One region of the Erwinia sp. genome, then DNA from elsewhere that is predicted to be linked to it. Evidence: predicted binding sites of a transcription regulator. Region 1 holds the regulator's gene; each other region holds the start of a gene.
The links. The regulator Fur, encoded in region 1, represses iron uptake genes when iron is present. The targets are predictions, from matches to a motif close to ATAATAATGAGAACNACTATCAA.

Region 1 (2,206 bases):
GGGCCAACAAAGGCTATGAGGTGATCGTTTCCAATCCGGATTATCTCTATATGGATTTCCCGTACGAGGTCAATCCATTGGAAAGGGGCTATTACTGGGGGACCCGCTTCAACGACGAGCGCAAAATGTTCAGCTTTGCGCCGGATAATCTGCCACAGAATGCGGAGACATCGGTGGATCGTGACGGCAATTTCTTCGACGCTAAATCCGACAAGCCATGGCCGGGAGCCTACGGTATTTCCGCTCAGCTCTGGAGCGAAACTGTACGGACCGATGAGCAGATGGAAGGGATGATTTTCCCTCGAGTCCTGGCCGTTGCGGAGCGTGGCTGGCATCGAGCAGGCTGGGAGCAGGCTTATCAGGCCGGACGCGAATACAAAGGTGGCGAAACACAGCACGTTGATCGCGTAGCGCTCAACAAGGACTGGCAGCGCTATGCCAATCTGCTGGGACAGCGCGAGCTGGCAAAAATGGATAAAGCCGGCATCCACTATCGCTTGCCGCAGCCGGGCGCGAAAATTACCGCAGGCAAGCTGCAGGCCAATATCGCTCTGCCGGGCGTGACTATTGAGTACTCGCTTGACGGTGGCAACAGCTGGCAACGCTACCGCGATGACGCTCGCCCAACGGTTTCCGGCAAGGTATTCATTCGCGCCGTCAGCAGCGACGGCAAGCGTTTCAGTCGTGTAGAAACCCTATAATAACCACACGACAGGCAAAAAAAAACCGGTGAGCGATCACCGGTTTTTTTACTGCAACGCGTTACTTATCGTGCAGCGTCTCATCTTCACGACAGTCGCCGGTAGCACAGTGGCCGTAAAGATAGAGGCTGTGGTTGCTGAGCTTGATACCGTGTTTGGTAGCGATATCACGCTGGCGGGACTCAATAGACTCGTCGCTAAATTCGATTACCTTACCGCAGTCCAGACAGATCAGATGATCGTGATGCTGCTGCTGGGTAAGTTCAAAAACGGATTTGCCGCCTTCGAAATTATGGCGGGTAACGATCCCTGCATCGTCAAACTGGTTCAGCACGCGGTAAACGGTTGCCAGGCCAATCTCTTCGCCCATGTCGATCAGGCGTTTATACAAGTCTTCCGCACTGACATGATGGCACGCGGGTTCCTGAAGCACTTCCAGAATTTTCAGTCGAGGAAGCGTGACTTTCAGGCCGGCCTTCTTTAATGCGGTATTATTGTCAGTCATGCGGATATTGTCCTGTTACTTTGCTGGTCACTAAGTGGCTGAAAAGCCGTGAGCATCGGTCGACGCAAAAGCTGAGCGTCTCATTATAGAACCGATGCCTTGAAGAAACCACAGCGGAGATGCAAAACCATCAGGGGATGTAAGGATAAGAAGTCGTTACGTCCGGAAAAGCAAGCACCCATATACGCTGGGTTGTCAGTTCGCTCTGCCTGATTGACGGCGCCGCAGAAGCGGAGGCGGAGCAAGGCTATTGTACCGTTTTGACGGTAAAAGTTACAAATATGTATCTATTACTTCTATAGGAAAAAGCGTTGGCCCGGTGGGGGATTGCCCACCAGGCCAACGTTATCAGGCTTCGAGAATATCCTGAAGCTGCAGTTCATCCGAGATCTGCCTGACCCATTTTTCCACACGTTCGTTGGTCAGTTCTGGCTGACGATCTTCGTCGATGGCCAGGCCCAGGAAGTGGTTATCATCCGCCAGGCCTTTCGACGCTTCAAAATCATAGCCTTCGGTCGGCCAGTGACCCACGATGACCGCGCCGTTAGGTTCAATAATGTCGCGGATAGTACCCATCGCGTCACAGAAATATTCTGAGTAGTCTTCCTGATCGCCACAGCCGAACAGCGCAACCAGCTTGCCGTTGAAGTCGATCTCTTCCAGGGTAGGGAAGAAATCATCCCAGTCACACTGCGCTTCGCCGTAGTACCAGGTCGGGATGCCCAGCAGCAAAATATCAAAGGCTTCAAGGTCTTCTTTGCTGCTTTTAGCGATATCATGAACTTCAGCCACCTCGTTACCGAGCTGCTTCTGGATCATTTTTGCAATGTTTTCCGTATTGCCCGTATCGCTGCCAAAGAAAATGCCTACGATTGCCATGAGTTTAATAACCTCTTGAAACTTAATGATATGCGGCGGCTAGCCTGAAAATGTTAAGGCAATAATAGCAGACAGCTACAGGGGGATAAACGGCTAATCCGCCTGCATTTGTCGCTTTGTG
Region 2 (2,206 bases), on a different contig from region 1:
ATGCCGATAGAAGAAAAGTTGGCGAAAGAAACCAGGAACACGGACAGGATACCTTCACCGCGTGGCGACAGGGTTCCGGCAATTTTTTGCAGATCGATCATCGCCACGAACTCGTTGGAAACCAGCTTGGTTGCCATGATACTGCCCACCTGCAGTGCTTCGTTAGCGGGCACGCCCATCACCCAGGCAAAGGGATAGAATACGTAGCCCAGCACGCCCTGGAAGCTGATGCCAAAAATCGTATCGAACAGCGTATTGATGGCGGAAATCAGCGCAATAAAGCCAATCAGCATGGCGGCAACAATGACCGCTACTTTGAAACCGGCAAGAATGTATTCGCCCAGCATTTCAAAGAAGCTCTGCCCCTGATGCAGATCGTTCAGCTTGAGATCCTGTTCGTTTTCAACGCGGTATGGGTTGATCAAAGACAGCACGATAAAGGTACTGAACATATTCAGGATCAGCGCAGCGACCACATATTTCGGCTGGAGCATGGTCATATAGGCGCCGACGATGGACATGGATACGGTCGACATCGCGGTAGCGGCCATGGTGTACATGCGGCGCTGTGACATTTTGCCCAGGATATCTTTATAGGCGATAAAGTTTTCTGACTGTCCCAAAATCAGCGAGCTTACCGCGTTAAAAGATTCCAGCTTGCCCATACCGTTCACTTTTGACAGCACGGTACCGATCGCCCGGATAACCACAGGCAGGATACGAAAATGCTGCAGGATACCAATAAGAGCAGAAATAAAGACGATAGGGCAAAGGACGTTAAGCCAAAAGAACGCCAGGCCTTTATCGTTCATCCCGCCAAAGACAAAGCTGGTGCCCTGAGCGGCAAAGCCCAACAGCTTGTCGAAGAAGCCGGCGAAGCCTTTCACAAAACCTAAGCCGATCTCAGAGTTCAGGAAGAACCAGGCCAGTAAAACCTCGATCACCAGCAGCTGAATAACAAAACGTACGCGAATATTTTTGCGATCGCTGCTGACCAGGATGGCCAGCAGCGTTACCACTACCAGCGCCAAAGCAAAATGCAGAATGCGGGACATGAGTGCTCCAAATTTGAAGGCTGTTATATTTCGCTGCACATTCTATGTAACAAGTTGCAGAAAAACGAGACTAAAGCCTCAATATAACAAATTCATATCGGCTTAATTTTGCATTCTGCTTTCCGGTCACAGACTGATACTGTTTAAAAAGCCACCCGCTAACTTGTAGGGGAATACTTTTTAACCTAAAGTAAGTTTATCGATTACAAATCGCAAACAAGAAACGCTGCCTGTGGGTATAGCAAAGGCTATACTTTTTAGCGTAGGCTATCACAGCGATAGGGTTAATCAGCATAAATGAGGTTGATAATCATTATCATTTAAATGACACTCTCTTCCTCAGGTGTATTAAGGGGTAAAACGATGCTTGAAGGCCGCACCGCGGAACAGACGGTCCGTAGTTCCCGTAAAATCAAATTTGCGCTGATGGGACCCGCTTTTATTGCGGCGATTGGCTATATTGACCCCGGCAATTTTGCGACCAATATTCAGGCTGGCGCTTCCTATGGCTACAAGCTGCTGTGGGTGGTGGTCTGGGCCAATATCATGGCGATGGTTATTCAGCTAATGTCCGCCAAGCTCGGTATCGCGACCGGCAAAAATCTAGCAGAGCACATCCGCGATCGCTTTCCGCGTCCGGCCGTCTGGTTCTATTGGGTTCAGGCAGAAATTATTGCCATGGCCACCGACCTTGCCGAGTTTATCGGCGCGGCTATCGGCTTTAAGCTGCTCTTTGGCGTCAGCCTGCTGCAGGGCGCGGTGCTGACGGGCGTGGTGACGTTTCTGATCCTGATGCTGCAAAGCCGGGGACAAAAACCGCTGGAAATGGTCATCGGCGGCCTGCTGCTGTTTGTGGCCGCGGCCTACGTGATCGAGCTGTTTTTCTCGCAGCCGAAAGTTACCGATTTGCTGCAGGGCCTGGCCGTACCGTCGCTGCCAACCGCTGATGCGGTGCTGCTGGCAGCGGGCGTGCTGGGCGCGACCATTATGCCGCACGTGATTTATCTGCACTCTTCATTAACGCAAAGCCCTGACGGTGGGAGTCGGGCGGAACGCTACTCTTCGACCAAGCTGGATGTGGCCGTCGCGATGACCATTGCCGGTTTTGTGAATCTGGCCATGATGGCAACGGCGGCAGCGGCTTTTCACTT
Region 3 (2,206 bases), on a different contig from region 1:
GGCCATTCGCGCGCGCCAGCCTTAAAGTCGGTCGCCGCCTCAGCGGCAAAGGCTCCGAAAAAAATGCAGCCAGCGACCGGTGAAGGAAACTGGGAAACGTTTTAAACAGGCGGCGCTGAGTCTCACCGCCCGTTCTGATGATGATACTTATGTGGCCGACCCGGATGTCGATAGCGCGTCGGCCATATTTTCTCAGGCGCAATGTCCAGCGCTTCAGCAATCAGCCGCTCGCCTTTTGGCCAGGGACGGCGCAATGCATTAGCCAGCGTCGAGGACGCCAGTCCCGCCTGCCGGGAAAGTGCCGATAAATTCGTCCCTCTCTTTTTTAACGCAGCGATAATGTCTGCGGTATGCCAGTCCTTTAGCTCCATCATGCCTCCTTTCTGTGAACCCAACGTTATTGGCGGCCAGCCCGCTTATCGTCTCATCTCTCTTCTCACACCGTTACCGCGGTTGATATCCCTTTCAGGGAGAAAAACCTCAGTCGCTGCAATACGGCGCGGAAACGCCAATATTATATTCTTTACCTACAACGGCATTTATTCTTTCTCTGTTATACAGCGAAAAGGCGCGTTTTTAAATATTTATTCCTCTAAATGCAGCGATTTATATAATAAAAAAACCATGCAAATCATTAGGTAGACCAGTAATGAGGATGGCTTATTTATACCAGTAAAATGCCGCGCATCCTCTCGTGAATAGCTAACAGGAATAGTTATCAGAACCATTACAGTACATGCCGCCAGCGAAAAAGATGATAATAATTATCACTCCTCCTTTTTGTGCGCTAAAAATATAAATATCTTTTTATCCGGTTTTTATTTCCGCATTTCCCGTGCATAATGCGGCAAATAAATGACTTTGCCTGCCAATCTCTGGAGCCGCTATGCTGACTGCCGAAATGACCGCTCGCCTGAACGATCAGTTAAATCTGGAATTTTTTTCCGCTAATCTCTATTTACAGATGAGCGCCTGGTGCGCCGATAAAGGGTTTGAGGGCGCCGCCGCCTTTCTGCGCGAGCACTCCCGCGAAGAGATGCAGCATATGCAACGCCTGTTTAACTACCTGAGCGATACCGGTGCCATGCCGGTTCTGGGCAGTATTGCAGCGCCACCGGTGACCTTTGATTCACTGAACAACGTGCTGGAACAGGCTTACGAGCACGAACAGCTGATCACCGCAAAAATTAATGAACTGGCCCATGCGGCGATGACTTCTCAGGACTACTCCACCTTCAACTTCCTGCAATGGTACGTGGCCGAGCAGCACGAAGAAGAGAAGCTGTTTAAATCCGTACTGGATAAGCTGGCGCTGGTCGGCACCAGCGGTAAAGGGCTGTTCTTTGTCGATAAAGATCTCATGCAGATGAGCACCTCAGACGAGCAGGCCTGAGGTTAAGGGGCGATCGCCGTCGCCCCGCAGGTGCTCTTCTTTTCTGTTACAGCGTCAGATGATAGAACTTCGTATCCACTTTCATGACGGGAAAAGCGGCAGGTAACGCGGCTTCGGCCACTTCGCTAAAGCCGTTTTTCTCGTAAAAACGGTGCGCTGCCAGGAATTTTGCGGTGGTGCCCAGCCAGATAGCCTGAAGCTGCTGCCCGCGAGCGTGCGCAAGCAGCGTTTGCAGCAGGCTGTTGGCGACTCCCCGATCCTTGCCTCGCCAACCTTCTGCCACAAACATCTTTCGCAACGCGGCTTGCCCCTCGCCGATATCCTTCAGCGCGATACAGCCCACCACGGCATCATCAGCTGTTGCCACCCAAAACTCGCCCGCGCCCTGCTGATAAAAATTCGGGATATCGTTAAGGTCTGGCTGCTGCTCTACCGAAATCGGGATACCGAACTCATGATTCTGGATAGGCAGGATCAGATGGTTGACGCCTGCCTGGTAACGAGAATGAAAGCGCTGCACGATAAAGGAGGTATTCATGGTAAAAGACCTTTTTCAGCCCGCCTGTTGCGCGATGTTTTGCAGACAGGTCGCAAATACGCCTTCGCTAACGCTCTTCGCCACTTCCTGCTCATCATGCCCCGCATTGACCTTGAAATCCGCCCACCATTCCGCCAGCGTAGTGCCGTCGTTTTTCGGCGTCAGCTTCACCACCGCTACGTAATCCGTGACCGGCATAATGCCGTCCAGGATCGCGTAGTGCAGCTCCCAATGGGCTTTATCCAGTTTTACCAGACGCTCCCGTACTGTACCGT
Region 4 (2,206 bases), on a different contig from region 1:
CTGCTGGCATTGCCTAAGCCTTATGTGGTGCCGGGCGGGCGCTTCCAGGAAATTTATTATTGGGACAGTTACTTCACCATGCTTGGCCTGGCCGAGAGCGGCCACTGGGATCGCGTGCAGGATATGGTGGATAACTTTGCCTCGCTGTTGGATAACTACGGTCATATCCCTAACGGTAACCGTAGCTACTATCTCAGCCGCTCCCAGCCGCCCTTTTTCAGCCTGATGGTGGATCTGCTGGCGACGCATAAAGGCGACAGTGTTTACCGCCAGTATCTCCCGGAGCTGCAAAAAGAATATGACTACTGGATGCGTGACGCAGACAAAATTAAAGCGGGCGAAGCCAGCAAGCGGCTGGTTAAGTTGAAAGACGGCACGCTGCTTAACCGCTATTGGGATGCTCGTGACGTGCCCCGTACCGAGTCTTATATGGCCGATGTTGAGACAGCCGGAAAAGCTAAAGGACGGGATAAAGGTGAAGTTTATCGCGATCTGCGCTCAGGTGCGGCTTCCGGCTGGGACTTTAGTTCACGCTGGTTCGCTAATCCCAATGATATTACCTCAATTAAAACAACCGCGATTTTACCCGTCGATCTGAACTCGCTGATATTCCATCTGGAACAAACGCTGGCCCGCGCCAATAAAGAAGCCGGTCATGCCGACGTCAGCGAGCAGTTTGCACAGCGAGCCGAACAGCGCCAGCAGGCGATTAATCGTTATTTTTGGGATGAAAAGCAGGGCTGGTACGTCGACTACGACTGGAAAGCGGCTAACGTCCGTCCACAGCTGACAGCGGCCACGCTGTTCCCGCTCTGGTTCAAGGCGGCAACGGCGGATCAGGCTAACCGGACGGCGACGGCGGTGCAGGCGCAGCTGGTTAAGGAAGGCGGGCTTGTTACCACCAACGTCAATAACGGCCAGCAGTGGGATGCCCCGAACGGCTGGGCGCCATTGCAGTGGGCGGCGGTACAGGGACTGAACAACTATGGCAAGCAGACGCTGGCAAAAGATATTGGGATACGTTTTTTGAAAAACGTGCAAACCACCTATGACAAACAGCACAAGCTGGTCGAAAAGTATGTGGTGGAGGGCAGTAACCTGGGCGGCGGCGGCGGCGGCGAATATCCGCTGCAGGACGGTTTTGGCTGGACCAATGGCGTTACGCTGAAGTTAATGGATCTCTACTGTCCGAAAGGCGTGGTATGTAACAACGTCGGTGATATCACTAAAGGCCAGTAAGCCTTTTTTCAGGCGATCGCGGATCGCCTGATTTTCCTTCCCTACTTTGCTCTCACCTTCTTACTCCCCCTGCGCGTTTTATCAGAATTATCACGGATTGTAGGAAACTATTGTAAAGATAATAATTATCATTAAGATTACCATAATCTTTACATTTTGCCGCCAGTCACTGGCCGGTGGCGCTCTTTGTCCGATCTTCGAAAGGGAAGAAGCATGGTTTTCGCTCAAAAACGCCTGCTGTTCTGTACTACATTGTTTGTCTCACCTGTTGCTCTCTGTGCCACCGATACGCTGGTGGTGACCTCTGCCCCTGCGGAAACGGCCACCACGCCTACCGTCGGGTATAACGCCACCACCAGTCAGGGCGCGATGAAAACCGACCGACCGCTGGCGCTGACCGCCCAGTCCGTTTCGGTTATTACCCGTCAACAGATGGAGGATCAGGGGGCTACCGATGTTAACCAGGCGTTAAGCTATACCGCCGGAGCTTTTACTAACTTTGCCGGCGCGGCCAGCCGTTACGATACCGTCTCGCTGCGCGGCTTCCACGGCGGCGACGTGGATAATATCTTCCTCGACGGCCTGCGGCTGATGAGCGACCCCGGTAGCTATAACATTTTGCAGGTTGATCCCTGGTTTCTGGAACGTATCGATGTGATTAAAGGCCCGTCATCGGCGCTTTATGGTCAAACGGTGCCCGGTGGGCTGGTGATGGAAAGCTCGAAGCGCCCGCAGTTCCGTCAGGAGGGTCACTTCCGCGCCTCGGCAGGCAACCATAACAGCACCGGCACCGCCTTCGACTATACCGATGCGATTAACGAACAGTGGGCGTTCCGGCTGACCGGCCTTAGCCGCCACAGCGATACGCAATATGATCACACGCGCGAAGAGAAATATGCCCTTTCCCCTTCCCTGCTGTGGCAGCCCGATGAAGACACCTCTTTGCTGCTACGCGCCTATCTGCAAA

Region 2: the regulator Fur is predicted to act here: its motif matches at 1,359-1,381, upstream of RTK32_RS19885 (Nramp family divalent metal transporter).
Region 3: the regulator Fur is predicted to act here: its motif matches at 712-734, upstream of ftnA (non-heme ferritin).
Region 4: the regulator Fur is predicted to act here: its motif matches at 1,355-1,377, upstream of RTK32_RS03690 (TonB-dependent siderophore receptor).

What each region holds. Positions count from the first base shown of each region.
Region 1 covers NZ_DALZCD010000180.1:3,936-6,141, reverse strand. The annotation lists gene RTK32_RS14500 (beta-N-acetylhexosaminidase) at 1-701, shown strand, start outside; gene fur (ferric iron uptake transcriptional regulator) at 763-1,206, opposite strand; gene fldA (flavodoxin FldA) at 1,555-2,085, opposite strand.
Region 2 covers NZ_DALZCD010000346.1:870-3,075, forward strand. The annotation lists gene RTK32_RS19880 (NupC/NupG family nucleoside CNT transporter) at 1-1,055, opposite strand, end outside; gene RTK32_RS19885 (Nramp family divalent metal transporter) at 1,419-2,206, shown strand, end outside.
Region 3 covers NZ_DALZCD010000003.1:36,119-38,324, reverse strand. The annotation lists gene RTK32_RS00680 (methyl-accepting chemotaxis protein) at 1-105, shown strand, start outside; gene RTK32_RS00675 (helix-turn-helix transcriptional regulator) at 123-371, opposite strand; gene ftnA (non-heme ferritin) at 887-1,393, shown strand; gene RTK32_RS00665 (GNAT family N-acetyltransferase) at 1,440-1,931, opposite strand; gene RTK32_RS00660 (SRPBCC family protein) at 1,947-2,206, opposite strand, start outside.
Region 4 covers NZ_DALZCD010000027.1:9,289-11,494, forward strand. The annotation lists gene treA (alpha,alpha-trehalase TreA) at 1-1,239, shown strand, start outside; gene RTK32_RS03690 (TonB-dependent siderophore receptor) at 1,453-2,206, shown strand, end outside.